Regions from separate parts of the Pseudolysinimonas sp. 10J20-29 genome, predicted to be linked through region 2. Evidence: predicted binding sites of a transcription regulator. Region 2 holds the regulator's gene; the other holds the start of a gene.
The links. The regulator HspR, encoded in region 2, represses chaperone genes until heat shock. The targets are predictions, from matches to a motif close to AAGTTGAGTCNNNNNGACTCAACTT.
Positions count from the first base shown of each region.

Region 1: a site for HspR is predicted at 1,805-1,829, ahead of AC0L6Y_RS10220 (Hsp20/alpha crystallin family protein). Genes of this name have one in related genera too.

Region 1 covers NZ_CM147917.1:2,115,699-2,123,525, forward strand. The annotation lists gene AC0L6Y_RS10215 (heavy metal translocating P-type ATPase) at 1-1,666, opposite strand, end outside; gene AC0L6Y_RS10220 (Hsp20/alpha crystallin family protein) at 1,854-2,279, shown strand; gene AC0L6Y_RS10225 (SDR family oxidoreductase) at 2,377-3,021, opposite strand; gene AC0L6Y_RS10230 (NADP-dependent isocitrate dehydrogenase) at 3,183-4,346, opposite strand; gene AC0L6Y_RS10235 (GNAT family N-acetyltransferase) at 4,525-4,980, shown strand; gene AC0L6Y_RS10240 (MGMT family protein) at 5,003-5,317, shown strand; gene AC0L6Y_RS10245 (ABC transporter ATP-binding protein) at 5,314-7,122, opposite strand; gene AC0L6Y_RS10250 (ABC transporter ATP-binding protein) at 7,119-7,827, opposite strand, start outside.
Region 2 covers NZ_CM147917.1:2,464,877-2,472,703, reverse strand. The annotation lists gene AC0L6Y_RS11965 (MFS transporter) at 1-952, opposite strand, end outside; gene dnaK (molecular chaperone DnaK) at 1,144-3,012, shown strand; gene AC0L6Y_RS11955 (nucleotide exchange factor GrpE) at 3,015-3,623, shown strand; gene AC0L6Y_RS11950 (DnaJ C-terminal domain-containing protein) at 3,640-4,641, shown strand; gene AC0L6Y_RS11945 (heat shock protein transcriptional repressor HspR) at 4,657-5,082, shown strand; gene AC0L6Y_RS11940 (helix-turn-helix domain-containing protein) at 5,086-5,733, opposite strand; gene AC0L6Y_RS11935 (isopenicillin N synthase family dioxygenase) at 5,797-6,846, shown strand; gene AC0L6Y_RS11930 (class I SAM-dependent methyltransferase) at 6,918-7,827, shown strand, end outside.

The sequences.
Region 1 (7,827 bases), 350 kb from region 2:
TCGACACGGTGCGCTGGCCGATCGCGACGGCGCGCGCGACGCCGTGCAGGTCGTCGAGCAGCAGCACGATGTCGGCGGACTCGCTCGCGACGGTCGTGCCGCGCGCGCCCAGCGCGATGCCCACCTCGGCGACGGCGAGCACCGGCGCATCGTTGACGCCGTCGCCGGTCATCATGACGGGACGCTCGGGAAGCTCCCGCAGGATCCGCACCTTGTCCTCGGGGCGGCACTCCGCGTGCACCTCCCCGATGCCGACCTCGGCGGCGATCGACTCGGCGGTGTCGCTCACATCGCCGGTGACGACGAGGGTGCGTTGGATGCCGAGCGCCGCCAGCGTGGCCAGCGTCTCCCGCGCCTCGGGTCGCGGCCGGTCGCGCAGAATGACGGCCCCCGCGAACGTGCCGTCGACGCCGACGTAGACAGCCGCCTCGCCGGGCTCGAGGGTCGCCCGCTCCAGGCCTACGACGCTCTCCGCCACGAAGGCGGGCTTGCCAACGAGGACCGTGCGGCCGCCGACGATCGCCCGCACCCCGGTCGTCGCGACCTCCTCCGCCTCGCCGACCGGCGGCTCGGCGATGCCGCGCGCCGCGATCGCCGCACGGAGCGCCTGCGCCAGCACGTGACTGGAGGCGCGCTCGGCGGCGCCGACCAGCCCGAGGAGCTCCCGCTCGGAGAGCTCGCCGGCGAGCTCGACGCGCACCAGCTCGGGCATCCCGCTTGTCAGCGTGCCGGTCTTGTCGAAGACGGCCGTGCGCACGCGGGCGAGGGTCTCCAGCGAGCCGGCGGACTTCATGACGATGCCCTCCTTGGCCGCCCGGCCCATTCCGCCCATGAACGCCACCGGGGCCGCGATCAGCAGCGGGCACGGGGTCGCGACGACAAGCACCTCGGCGAAGCGCACCGGATCGCCGGAGATCGCCCAGCCGAGCGCGGCGAGGCCCAGCGAGACGATCGTGAACGGCACCGCGTAGCGGTCCGCCAGTCGCACGAGCGGCGCCGTGCTGGCGGTCGCCTCGCGCACGAGCGCGACGATGCGCTGGTACTGGCTGTCGGCGGCGAGCGTCGTCGCCTCGATCTCGACCACGCCGGCGCCGTTGACGGCGCCGCTCGACACCGCCTCACCGCGCTGCCGATCGACGGGGAGGCTCTCCCCCGTGATCGACGACTCGTCGAAGGTTCCCGAGGCGCTGATCAGCACGCCGTCGACCGGGATCACCTCGGAGGGGCGCACGAGGATGCGGTCCCCCACCCGCACGTCGTCGGCCGCGACGTCGACAAGCGCGTCGCCGTCGACCCGGTGGGCGATCTGCGGGCTGCGGTCGAGCAGCGCCTTGAGCTCCCGGTTCGCGCGTCCCGCGGCGAAGTCCTCGAGCGCCTCGCCGCCGGTGAGCATCAGCACGACGATCAACGCGGCCCAGTACTCGCCCACGGCGATCGTGCTGACGATCGCGATGAGCGCCAGCAGGTCGAGTCCGAACTCGCGGCGCAGCAGGCTTCGCACCATGCTGATGCCTTCGCGCAGCGCCACGAGCGCCGCGAATCCGCCGACGAGCCACGGCACCGCCGCGCTCAGCGGTGTCGCCAGCAGCACGAGTCCGACGACGCCCACGGCCAGGGTGACGCCCACCAGCGGGTACCGGACGAAGAAGCCCACGACGCGTCTCATGCTCCTTGTCTACGCCTCTCCGGCCCCGACTGCCAGTAAGCGCAGGCTCCCCTGACCAGGGTTTTCGCCGCCCGCGTCCACGGCAGATCCCAAGCCGACTCGGCTGGCACTCTCAGGCGGAGAGTGCTAATTTATGAACAGTTGAGTCACGGTGACTCAACTCTTCAGTTATCTGCAGGAGGACCCGATGACACTTCTCTTCGACCCCTTCCGTGAGCTGGACCGCGCGACCGAGCGACTGCTCGACAGCCGCCAGGGCCCCCGCCTCATGCCGATGGATCTCTACCGCGACGGCGACCACTACGTGCTCACCGCCGACCTTCCCGGCGTCGACCCGGGCAGCGTCGACATGGACGTCGATGGCCAACTGCTGACCATCCGCGCCGAGCGCACCCCGCGCTCGCAGGAGGGCGTCAAGTGGCTCACGCGCGAGCGTCCGGCCGGCAGCTTCCTGCGCCAGCTGAACCTGGGACAGGGCATCGACACCGCCAAGATCTCGGCGAGCTACGAGAACGGCGTGCTGAGCGTGCTGATCCCGGTGGCGGAGGAGGCCAAGCCGCGCAAGATCGAGATCCAGGCCAAGCACTCGGGCAAGGCCGAGGTCAAGGCCTAGGCCGAGGTCGCGGCCGCGGCCGCCCCCTCACGCGGACCCGGATGCTCCCCCCGCATCCGGGTCCGTTTCCGTTCGCGCCGGTGCGGGTCGCGGCAGATCAGGCCTGCAGCGCCTCGGCGATCGGGGTGCGGCCCGTGTTGAACCGGATCGTGCGGTGGATCGTGCGCGGCTCGACCAGGGTCTGAGCGATCACCGCGGCGACATCGCCCCGGCTCACCGACCCGGCGCTCTCGGCCTCGGCGTCAATCTCCCCGGTCGGCTCGTCGAGGGTCAGGCTGCTGGGCGCCAGAATCGTCCAGTCCAGCGCGCTCGCCCGCAGGAACTGGTCGGCGGTCGACTTCGACTCCGCGTATGCGAAGAAGGGGTTGTCGTCGGGCACTCCATGATCGGCTCCGGCCCCGAAGTACGAAACCATCACGAATCGGGAGACGCCCGCGGCGAGCGCAGCGTCCATCATGCGGATCGCCGCATCCCGATCGACGGCGTAGGTGCGCTCCGGATCGCCGCCGCCCGCGCCCGCCGACCAGACGACCGCGTCGTGTCCCTGCGCGAGCGCGGCCAGTTCGTCGACATCCGCCGCCTCGATGTCGCAGACGACCGGGGTGGCTCCGCGCGCCTCCACCTCGCCCGCGTGCTCCGGGTTGCGGATCACCGCCGAGACGGCGTCGCCGCGCTCCGCCAGGATCGGCGCGAGCAGCAGCGCCACCTTGCCGTGACCGCCGATCACCAGGATGCGTGCCATGAGAACCTCCGCGAATCGGTCGTCGTCTCCGCAGCACGTCCGCGCTGCGGATGCCTCGACGCTACTCGGGTTCCCGGCGGCACGCCGGGGCGCGGCGTCGTTAACGGCGTCAGCGCCCGCGCGGAGGCACGGGCGCTGACGACGAAGCCGTCGCGGGGCGACTAGCCCAGGCGGGCCTTGAGGTTCTCGTCGAGCGTCGCGAGGAAGTCCTCGGTGGTCTGCCATTCCTGCTCGGGGCCGACCAGCAGCGCCAGGTCCTTCGTCATCTTGCCGCTCTCGACCGTCGTGATGACGACGTTCTCGAGCGTCTCGGCGAAGGTGATCAGCGCCTGGTTGCCGTCGAGCTTGCCGCGGTGCATGAGGCCCCGCGTCCACGCGAAGATCGAGGCGATCGGGTTGGTCGAGGTGGGCTTGCCCTGCTGGTGCTGGCGGTAGTGACGCGTGACGGTGCCGTGCGCCGCCTCCGCCTCCACGATCGCGCCGTCGGGCGTGGTGAGCACGCTCGTCATCAGGCCGAGCGAGCCGAAGCCCTGCGCGACGGTGTCGGACTGCACGTCGCCGTCGTAGTTCTTGCAGGCCCAGACGTAGCCGCCCTCCCACTTCATGGCCGAGGCGACCATGTCGTCGATGAGGCGGTGCTCGTAGGAGATGCCGGCGGCCTCGAACTGGTCCTTGAACTCGGCGTCGTAGATCTCCTGGAAGATGTCCTTGAACCGGCCGTCGTAGGCCTTCAGGATCGTGTTCTTCGTCGAGAGGTAGACCGGGTACTTGCGGGCCAGGCCGTAGTTCAGCGAGGCGCGCGCGAAGTCGCGGATCGACGCATCCTGGTTGTACTGCACCTGCGCGATGCCGTCATCGGGCGCGTCGTAGACCTCGAACTTCATCGGCTCGGAGCCGTCCTCGGGCGCGAACTCGACCGTGAGCTTGCCCTTGCCCTTGAACACGAAGTCGGTGGCGCGGTACTGGTCGCCGAAGGCGTGGCGGCCGATGATGATCGGCTTGTTCCACCCGGGAACCAGTCGCGGGATGTTCGAGATGATGATCGGCTCGCGGAAGATGACGCCGCCGAGGATGTTGCGGATCGTGCCGTTGGGGCTGCGCCACATCTTCTTCAGGCCGAACTCCTCGACGCGCGCCTCGTCGGGCGTGATCGTCGCGCACTTGACGCCGACGCCGTGCTTCTGGATCGCGTGCGCCGCGTCGACCGTGACCTGGTCGTCGGTGGCGTCACGGTGCTCGATGCCGAGGTCGTAGTATTCGAGCTCAATGTCGAGGTAGGGGTGGATCAGGCGGTCCTTGATGAACTGCCAGATGATCCGCGTCATCTCGTCGCCGTCGAGTTCGACGACCTTGCCTTCGACCTTGATCTTGTCGACCACGCCGCGTCCTTTCGGGAGACTGTCAGGGGACCGGAACCGGCCCATCACAGACTACCCGCTCTCAGAACTATCTCGACATCGAGAGATTCCACCGCGAATCGTCGCGGGGCGTTACCCTGTCGTTATGGCAGAGCTGAGACTGCATGACCTGACCGCCCAGACCATTGCGGCGGCGAACAGCCTCACGCTCAAGCCCGGTCAAGAGGCGTTCATCGAACCCGAGACCTACACCGCCGCCGAGGACAAGCTCGACGCCTCCGGCTCCTGGCCCCGCGTCGTGCTCGACGAGGACGACCACGTCGTCGGCTACATCATGGGCGCCTTCGACGCCGACGCGAGCGAGGAGTACCTGCGCGCCGCGCTGTGGCGCGTGCACGTCGCCGCCGAGGCGCAGGGAAAGGGCGTCGGCCGGTTCGCCGTGAAGGCGTTCGCCGACGAGGCGCGCAGCCGCGGCTTCGACCACGTGACCGTCGTCTGGGCGAGCGGCGACGAAGGCCCCGAGGAGTTCTTCAAGGCGGTCGGCTTCGAGATCATCGGCGAGACCCCGTACGGCGAGAAGCTCGGCGCGCTCAAGCTCTAGCCGCGCCCTCCTGAGCCTCCGCGTGACCCACCCGCAGCCCGACTTCGCGTCGGCCGTGCTCGACCTGGTGGCCGAGATCCCGCCCGGGAAGGTCATGAGCTACGGCGACATCGCCGCCGCGCTCGGCTCGCGCGGGGCCCGAACGGTCGGCACCGTCCTGGCCCGCTCGGGCGCCGACGTGCCCTGGTGGCGTGTCATCCGCTCCTCCGGTCATGCGGCGGCCGGGCACGAGGAGCGCGCCCTCGAGCACTTCCGCGCCGAGGGCACGCCGCTCATCTGGGCGGCCGACGGCAGCGCGTACCGCGTCGCCCCGTCCGCACGCTGGGCGCCGCGCTAGACCAGCGAGTCGCGCCAGGCGGCGTGCAGCTTCGCGAAGCGCCCGCTGCCGCCGATCAGGTCGGCGGGGGCGCCATCCTCGACGATGCGGCCGTGCTCCATCACCAGCACCCGGTCGGCGATCGCGACCGTCGACAGCCGGTGCGCGATGATGATCGCCGTGCGGTCGGCCAGCAGCGTCGTCAGCCCCTCCTGCACGAGCCGCTCGCTCGGGATGTCGAGCGAGGCGGTCGCCTCATCCAGAATCAGCACCGCCGGGTTCGCCAGGAACGCGCGCGCGAACGACAGCAGCTGGCGCTGGCCCGCCGAGACGCGGCCGCCGCGCTTGTTCACGTCGGTGTCGTAGCCGTGGGGCAGCTCCTCGATGAACTGGTGCGCTCCGACCGCCTTCGCCGCCTGGATGATCTCGTCGAAGGTCGCGCCGGGCTTGCCGAGCGCGATGTTCTCGGCCACCGTGCCGCTGAACAGGTAGGCCTCCTGCGTGACCATCACGATCGCGCGGCGCAGATCCTTCGGATGCAGCCGGCGCAGATCGACGCCGTCGAGCGTGATCCGGCCCTCGCTCGGGTCGTAGAACCGCGCCACCAGCTTGGCGAGGGTCGACTTGCCCGCCCCGGTGGAGCCGACGAGCGCGATCGTCTGCCCCGCGGGGATGTGCAGGTCGAACTCGGGCAGGATGACGCGATCAGCCCGGTAGGCGAAGCGCACCTTCTCGAAGTCGAGCTTGCCCTCGGCCTCCCAGAGATCGACCGGGTCCACCGGATCCGGAACGCTGGGTCGCTCCTCGAGCACGCCCGAGATCTTCTCCAGCGCCGCCGCGGCCGACTGGTAGGAGTTGTAGAACATCGCCATCTCCTCCATCGGGTCGAAGAAGCGGCGCACGTACAGCAGCACGGCGAGCAGCGCGCCGACCGCCAGGTTGCCGTCGATCACCCGGAAGCCGCCGAACAGCAGCGCGACCGCGACCGCGACGTTGCCGATCAGCACCAGCCCCGGGTCGAAGATGCCGAACAGCTGGATCACCCGGGCGTTGGATTCGCGGTAGTCCTCGACATGCGCGCCGAACTCGCGCGCGTTGCGCGGCTCCTTGCGGAACGCCTTCACCGCGCGGATGCCCGTCATCGTCTCCACGAAGTGCACGATCACCTTCGCCGAGGCGACCCGGGTGCGCCGGAACGCGCGCTGCGAGCGGGTCTGGAACCAGCGCGTCAGCAGCAGCAGCGGCGGCAGCGAGCCGGCCAGCACGAGCCCCGAGACGGGGTCGAGGATGACGAGGGCGGCCGCGATGAACACCATGTAGAGCACGCCGCGCACGAGGCCGTTGACACCCGAGTCGAGCAGTTCGCGGATCGAGTCGAGGTCGCTCGTCTGGCGCGCGATGATGCGGCCCGAGGTGTAGCTCTCGTGGAACTCCAGGCTCAGCCGCTGGGCGTGCAGGTACACCCGGCGGCGCAGGTCGAACAGGATCGCCTGGCTGATCCTCGCCGAGAGCACGGTGTACTGCGCGATGAGGATCGCGCCGATCAGCCCGGTGATCAGATACGCGGCCACGATGAGCAGCACGGGCATCCAGTCCTGGTTCTCGAGCAGCGCCGGCAGGCCCCGGTCGATGCCGAACGCGATCAGCGCGGGACCCGCGACCTGCGCGCCGGTGCTGACCACGACGACGAGCATCGTCAGGGCGACCCGCAGCTTCAGCGGGGCGAGCAGCGAGCCGAGCAGGCGCAGCGAGCGCTGGCGGATCTCGCGGGACTCCGCCTTCGTGTAGTCGTCGCGCTCCTCACCGGTGACACCGCTGACACTCATCGCGCACCTCCCCCGGGGATCGTGATGGTGCCGGTCTCGGTCGAGATCGGCGCGGTCGTCGTCGGCACGACCTCCTCGGGCAGCGCACGTTCGCGGCCCGGCGGGATGTCGTCGTCGAGCGACGAGATGACGTAGCGGTAGTGCTCGTTGTGCGCGATCAGCTCCGAGTGGGTGCCGACGGCCGTGACCCGTCCGTCCTGCAGCAGCGCAACCCGGTCGGCGAGCTGCACGGTCGAGGGCCGGTGCGCCACGATGAGCGCCGTCGTCGTCGCGAGCACGCGGCGCAGGCCCGCCTCGACGCGCGCCTCGGTGTCGACGTCGAGCGCCGAGAGCGGGTCGTCGAGCACGAGCACCGCCGGCGCGGCGGCGACCGCGCGGGCGAGCGCGAGCCGCTGACGCTGACCTCCCGAGAGGCTGAGCCCCTCCTCGCCGATGAGCGTGCCGACGCCCTCCGGCAGCTCGTGCACGAAATCGGCCTGCGCGATCTCGAGCGCCTCCGCCATGACGGCGTCGCCCTCCTCGCGTCGCGCGCCCTCGTCGAACTCGGGCCGCCCGAGCAGCACGTTGTCGCGCACCGAGGCCGAGAACAGGGTGGCGTCCTCGAAGCCCATCGCGATGTGGCGGCGCAGCTCGTCGCGGGTCAGGTCGCGGATGTCGACACCGTCGAGCAGGATGCGCCCGCCGGTGACGTCGTACAGCCGGGTC
Region 2 (7,827 bases):
CGCGGAACACGGCGCTGGCGAGCAGGAACAGCAGCACCTGCGGGCTCTTCCGGGCGAGCGCGGCGATGGTGCGGAACAGCTGACGGTAGCTGCCGAGGATGCCGACCCGGTTCTCGCGGGTCTTCTTCGGGATCTCAGGGACCTTGATCAGCACCGGCAGGGCGAAGACGGCGAACCAGAGGGCGGAGACCAGGATCGCGAGGCGGATGTCGAGGGCGCCGCCCTCGGTTCCGAACGGCACGTTCAGGAGTCCGTTGCCGGTCTCGCTGCCGAAGTTCTGGATGAACAGGACGAGCAGCATGATGAGCAGCACGATGCCGCCGACGTAGCCCATGCCCCAGCCGAATCCGGAGACGCGTCCGACGGTCTTCGGCGTCGAGACCTGCACGAGCATGGCGTTGTAGTTGACGCTCGCGAACTCGAAGAACAGGTTGCCGGCGGCGAGGAGCGCGGCGCCGAGGTAGATGTAGCTCGGGACGGGCGCGACGAAGAACATCGCGGCCATCGCCAGCACCACCAGGCCGGTGTTGATGCCGAGCCAGAGCTTGCGGCGACCGGAGCCGTCCGAGCGCTGCCCGAGGATCGGGGCGAGCAGGGCGACGAGCACGCCCGCGATGGTGAGCGCCCCCGAGATCACGGTGGCGTTGGCCGCCTCGGCGGCGACGAGCGCCGGGTTGCTGTCGTCGCCGGCCGCCGCGGCCACGATCTCGGGGTCGACGAAGAGGCTGCTGGCGAGGTAGGTCGAGAAGACGAAGGTCGTGACGACCGCGTTGAACGAGGCGGAGCCCCAGTCCCACAGCGCCCAGGCGCGCACGCGCGACTTCGGAATCGGCTGGTCGGCGAGCAGCCCCTGCCCCACGGTGCCGATGGCGCGGGTGTTCCCGTAGATCGGCGGAGTCGGCGGGGTGGTGGTGTCGTCAGCGTCGTCGGCACCCGGCGTGGTCTCGGTCATGCACGCACGCTACTGCTGTCGGGTGAACCGGCGGTAAAGAACACCCCGGCGCGGCGTGACTTGAGTCGAGAAGACTCAAGATTCGCTGTGTCAACTTGACGCACAGGAACGCGACCGTAAACTTGATACCGCGCGACTCAAGGTGAACCTCACCCCGTCGTGAACCACAGACTCACAAGGAGATACCCCACATGGCTCGAGCAGTCGGAATCGACCTCGGAACGACCAACTCGGTCGTCTCCGTCCTCGAAGGTGGCGAACCCACCGTCATCGCCAACGCGGAGGGATTCCGCACGACGCCGTCGATCGTCGCGTTCACCAAGGACGGCGAGGTCCTCGTCGGAGAGACCGCGAAGCGCCAGGCGGTCACCAACGTCGACCGCACCATCGCGAGCGTCAAGCGCCACATGGGCACCGACTGGTCGACCGAGATCGACGGCAAGAAGTACACGCCGCAGGAGCTCTCGGCCCGCATCCTCGGCAAGCTGAAGCGCGACGCCGAGCAGTACCTGGGCGAGAACGTCACCGACGCCGTCATCACGGTTCCCGCCTACTTCAACGACGCCGAGCGTCAGGCCACCAAGGAGGCCGGTGAGATCGCGGGCCTCAACGTGCTGCGCATCATCAACGAGCCGACCGCCGCGGCCCTGGCCTACGGCCTCGACAAGGGCAAGGAGGACGAGCTCATCCTCGTCTTCGACCTCGGTGGCGGAACCTTCGACGTCTCCCTCCTCGAGGTGGGCAAGGACGACGACTTCTCGACCATCCAGGTGCGCGCCACCGCCGGTGACAACCGCCTCGGCGGTGACGACTGGGACCACCGCGTCGTCGAGCACCTCATCAAGAAGTTCAAGGAGACCACCGGCGTCGACGTCTCCAAGGACAAGATCGCCCTCCAGCGACTCAAGGAGGCGGCGGAGCAGGCCAAGAAGGAGCTGTCGAGCTCGACCAGCACCAACATCCAGCTGCCCTACCTCTCGCTCACCGAGAACGGCCCGGCCAACCTCGACGAGTCGCTCACCCGCGCCCAGTTCGAGCAGATGACCTCCGACCTCCTCGACCGCACCAAGAAGCCGTTCCAGGACGTCATCAAGGAGGCGGGCATCAAGGTCGCCGACATCGCGCACGTCGTGCTCGTCGGCGGCTCCACCCGCATGCCGGCCGTCGCGGAGCTCGTCAAGAAGGAGCTCGGCGGCAAGGACCCGAACAAGGGCGTCAACCCGGACGAGGTCGTCGCCGTCGGCGCCGCGCTGCAGGCCGGTGTGCTGAAGGGTGAGCGCAAGGACGTGCTGCTCATCGACGTCACCCCGCTGAGTCTCGGCATCGAGACCAAGGGCGGCATCATGACCAAGCTCATCGAGCGCAACACGGCCATCCCGACCAAGCGCAGCGAGACCTTCACGACCGCCGACGACAACCAGCCGTCGGTCGCGATCCAGGTGTACCAGGGCGAGCGCGAGTTCACGCGTGACAACAAGCCGCTCGGCACCTTCGAGCTGACCGGCATCGCCCCCGCGCCGCGCGGCGTTCCGCAGGTCGAGGTCACCTTCGACATCGACGCGAACGGCATCGTGCACGTGTCCGCCAAGGACAAGGGCACCGGCAAGGAGCAGTCGATGACCATCACCGGCGGCTCGTCGCTGCCGAAGGACGACATCGAGCGCATGGTGCGCGAGGCCGAGGAGCACGCCGCGGAGGACAAGGCCCGCCGTGAGTCGGCGGAGACCCGCAACGCCGCCGAGCAGCTCGCCTACTCGGTCGACAAGCTCATCACCGACAACGCCGAGAAGCTGCCCGAGGACGTCAAGACCGAGGTGCAGGGCGACGTGGATGCGCTGAAGACCGCGCTCCAGGGCGAGGACGACGCGGCCGTGAAGACCGCGTTCGACAAGCTCAGCGAGAGCCAGACGAAGCTCGGCGAGGCGATCTACGCGGCCGGTGCCGCCGACGCGGAGGCCGCCGCGGCGGCCGGCGAGGCGGGCGAGCCCGCCGCCGAGCAGCCCGGTGAGGACGACATCGTCGACGCGGAGATCGTCGACGACGAGGAGCCCAAGAAGTAGTCATGTCGGACGAGCGAAGCAACAACGACGAGCCCACGACGCCCGATGAGGCGCCCGAGGAGTCGACCGAGGAGGTGGCGTCGGAGGACGGCGCCACCGCCGAGGTCGACGGAGTCGAGGACCTGATCGCGGCGGAGGACGCCGATGTCGAGCTGAGCGACGCCGATCTTGAGCTGCTGGCCGAGGCCGAGCGGGACCTGGTCGCGGAGTACCGCGAGCGGGCCGCTCGTGCCGAGGCCGAGCTCAAGAACTTCCGCACCCGGGTGGAGCGCGACCGCCAGGCGAACCGCGAGGCGGTCATCGCCGAGGTGATCCGCTCGCTGCTTCCCGCGATCGACGACCTCGATCGCGCGGACGCGCACGGCGACCTGGTCGAGGGCAGCCCGCTCACGATCGTGTCGCAGAAGATCCGTGCGGGCTTCGAGAAGTACGGGCTGCGGCGCGTCGGCGAGAAGGGCGAGCCCTTCGACCCGAAGCTCCACGAGGCCCTCGTGCAGCTCCCGAGCGCGGAGGTGACGGTGAACACCGTGGCCGATGTGATCGAGCCCGGCTACGCCCTCGGCGAGCGGCTCATTCGCGCGGCCAAGGTCGCCGTCAGCGTCCCCGAATAGAACGAGCGGAGATCCGATGGCCAGTCAGGACTGGTTCGAGAAGGACTTCTACGCCGTGCTGGGCACGTCGAAGGATGCCTCCGATGCCGAGCTGAAGAAGGTCTATCGCAAGCTGGCTCGGCAGTATCACCCGGACTCCAATCCGGGCGATGCGAAGGCCGAGGCGCGGTTCAAAGAGGTCAGCGAGGCGTACACGGTGCTCTCCGATCCGGAGCAGCGCGCCGAGTACGACCAGATGCGCGCCATGGGCGCCGGCGGTGCGCGGTTCACCGCCGGCGGCCCCCAGGGCGGCTTCGACGACGTGTTCAGCGGCCTGTTCGGTCAGCCGGGCGGTCCGCGCGGCGGCCGTCGCGCGAGCGCGCGCCAGTCCGAGTTCGAGGACCTGCTGGGCGGCATGTTCGGCGGAGCCAGCGCCGGCGGCTTCGGCACCTCGAGCGGCGGCTACCGCGGATTCGGCGGCCCCACCAAGGGCGCCGACGCGGTCGGCGCGACGACGATCGACTTCCTCGACGCGATCCACGGCACCACCGTGAGCATCCAGATGCAGAGCGGACGCACGACCAAGGCGAAGATCCCCTCGGGGGTGGCCGACGGTCAGAAGATCCGCGTCCGCGGGGCCGGTTCGCCGAGCCCGGACGGCGGACAGCCCGGCGACCTGGTGATCGCCGTCTCGGTGCGCCCGCATCCGGTGTTCACCCGCGACGGCCTGAACCTGCGCGTCGATGTCCCGGTCACGTTCGTCGAGGCGGTCAATGGCGCGACGATCGAGGTTCCGACCCTCGACGGCGACCCGGTGCGCCTGCGAGTCGCCCCCGGAACGCCGAGCGGGCGGGTGCTGCGCGTCAAGGGCCGCGGCGTCGTTACGGCGAAGGGCACTGGCGACCTGCTCGCCACCGTCGTGGTGGCGGTGCCGAGCCATCTGCCGGACAAGGCGCGTCAGGCGCTGGATGACTTCGCGGCGGCGATGCCGGCCGAGAATCCGCGAGATGATCTGCTGAGTCGAGCTCGGAACGCATAAGGCACGGGGGACGCGATGACCGTTGACGAGAACAGCCCGCTGTTCGCGATTGCCGTCGCGGCCGAGCTGAGCGGGATGCATCCTCAGACGCTGCGGCAGTACGACCGCATGGGGCTGGTCAGCCCGCGCCGCACCGCCGGCCAGTCGCGGCGCTACTCGATGCGCGACGTGGTGCAGCTGCGCGAGATCGCCCGGCTGAGCTCCGAGGGGCTCAACCTGGAGGGCATCCGGCGCATTCTCGAGCTCGAGAATGAGGTCGAGGCGCTCACCGAGCGCGTGCGGGAGCTCGAGGGCGCCCTCGCCGATGAGCTGCTCAATCGCCCCGGCCGTCGTGTGTTCGCGGCGGGCGCGCGCGGCGACGTGGTGAGCCTGCGGGCGGGCACGCGCGTGAAGCGCAACCAGGTCGTCGTCTGGCGGCCGATGCTGCCGCCGAGCGACTGAGGCTCAGCCCTCGACGCTGCGCCGCCCCGGCTGGGCGGTGCCGATCTCGCGGGCGAGCGCCAGCAGCACGGTCGCGCCGTCCGGGCCGGGCCGCCAGCGGTGCGGGCGATCCGCTGGATGCGTGATCGCGTCGCCCGCGGCCAGCGTCCACTGTCCGACCTGCTCGACCTCGACGTCGAGCGAGCCGTCGACGAGGTAGACGGTCATCTCCCCGGTGGACTCGAACCAGCCGCCGAGGTCCTCGCCGGGCCGGATGCGGTACTCGACGACCTCGAGCCGGTGATCGGGTCCCGCGGCGAGCAGTCGGCCGACGGCGGCGTCGGTGCGGTCACTCACCGGCAGCCGGGCGCCCTCGTCGGCGCGGACGACGAGGGTCTCGCTCTCCCCGCCGATCGCGGGCATCAGCGAGCTCGGCGAGATCTCGAGGGCGCCGGCGATGCGGTACAGCGTCAGCAGCGAGGGAACGGTGCGGCCGCGCTCGACCTGGCTGAGGAATGGCTGGCTGACCTTGGCGCGGCGGGCGAGTTCTCGCATCGAGAGGCCCGCGGCGGCCCGCGCGTCGGCGATCGCGGTGCCGATGACGCCGAGGACGCGGTCGTTCTCATCGATCTGTAACGCGTCGGAAACCTGTTCGCGCGGGGAATCGGACAAGATAGCGATAACCAATACCTATCAGCCGCAATCCCTCGGATCGCGATCGTGAGGAGAGCCTACATGTCCGTCTTTGCCGTCCCCGCGATCGACATCAGCGCCTACATCGGCGAGGGCAGCGACGAGGAGCGTCGCGAGATCGCCCGCCAGATCGACGAGGCCGCCCGCACGGTCGGCTTCATGCAGATCACCGGCCACGGCATCCCGCTGGAGACCTGGCAGCGGCTCGGCCGCGCCATCGACCGCTTCTTCGCGCTGCCGCTCGAGGAGAAGAAGCGCTACCGCGCGCCGAAGGGCATCAACCGCGGCTACTCCCCGCCGAAGTCGGAGCGCCTCAGCTACAGCCTCGGCGTCGAGAAGGCCGAGCGCATGAACGACTTCTTCGAGGCGTTCAACACCGGCGCCACCCAGGCCGACTACCCGCACGTCGAACTCGATCCGATCGACTACGCGGCGAACATCTGGCCCGAGGTCGAAGAGTTCCAGTCCGACGTCGAGAACTGGATGACGCACGCCGGATCGGTCGCGCACGTCATGATCCGCATCTTCGAGGACGCGCTCCACCTGCCGGCCGGCACGCTCGCCGGCATGACCGACCACTCGCTCGACGTGCTGCGCATGAACAACTACGCGCTGCCGGACGGCGCGAAGGTCGAACTCGACGGCGACCTGATCGGCATGGGCGAGCACACCGATTTCGGCATCGTCACGCTGCTGTGGGCCGACGACGTCAAGGGCCTCCAGGTGCTCGACGACCAGGGCGGCTGGAACGACGTCTCGCCGCTGCCGGGTGCGCTGCTGGTGAACCTCGGTGACGTGACCGCGCGTCTCACGAACGACCAGTGGCGCTCGACCCTGCACCGGGTGAAGCCCCCGGTGATCAACGGCACGATCCGCCGCCGCCGCTCGGCTGCCTACTTCTTCGACGGCGACGTCGACGCCGTGATCTCGACGCTCCCGGGCATCCTCGCCGAGGGGGAGGAGCCGCTCTACAAGCCGATCACGGTCGGCGAGCACATCGCGGCGAAGCTGCGCGGATCGCGCGACCTGGTCAACAACACCGACGACACCGAGCGCGAGGCCACGCGCGTGCTCTCGGCGTCGGCGAGCTAGTCCGGCGCCTCCCGCACGGGCGCCTCGAGACCGGGCGCCTCGAGACCGGGCGCCTCTAGACTGGGCGCCTCATGTTCTCGTTCGACGACCTGCGTCGACGGCCCGACTTCGAGGCGCCCGAGCTTCGCGCCTGGGACGCCGCCGATGCCTACCTGCTCGACCAGGCCGGGTCGGCGCTCGCGACCTCGCGACTGGCGATCATCGGCGACACCCACGGCGCGCTCACCCTCGGCGCGCTCGACCGCGGGGCGAGCGGGGTGCGGGTGCATCAGGATGCCCTGCTCGGCGAGCTCGCGCTGCGTGCGAACGGCGCGGGCGACTACCGGCAGCTGCCGCTCGATGCCGAACTCGTCGCGGGCGCGACGCTGGTGCTCGTGCGGCTGCCGCGATCGTTGGAGGCACTGGAGGAGATCGCGGCGCTGATCGCCCGGGAGGCCGACCCCGAGGTGGTCGTCATCGCGGGCGGGCGACTCAAGCACATGACACCGCGCATGAACGAGGTGCTGCGACGGCACTTCGACCGGCTCGACGTCTCGCTCGCGCGGCAGAAGTCCCGTCTTTTGATCGCGCGCGGTCCGCGGCCGGGCGGAGCCGTCGAACCTCGTCGCGAGTTCCACGATGAGCTCGGCCTGTGGGTGGTCGCGACCGGAGGTGTCTTCGCCGGCACCTCGCTCGACATCGGCACGCGCGCCCTGCTCGACGTGTTCGATCGGCTTCCCGCCTTCGATCGGGCGATCGATCTGGGCTGCGGCACCGGCATCCTCGCCGCCTCTCTCGCCCGACTGCGCCCCGAGGCGCGGGTGCTCGCGAGCGACCAGTCGAGCGCCGCCGTCGAGTCGGCGCGGCTCACCATGGCGGCGAACGGACTCGAGGTGGAGGTCGAACGCGATGCCGCACTCGCGGCCCAGCCGCCCGCCAGCGCCGACCTGATCGTGCTGAACCCGCCGTTCCACAGCGGCGCCGCCGTGCACGAGGGGGTCT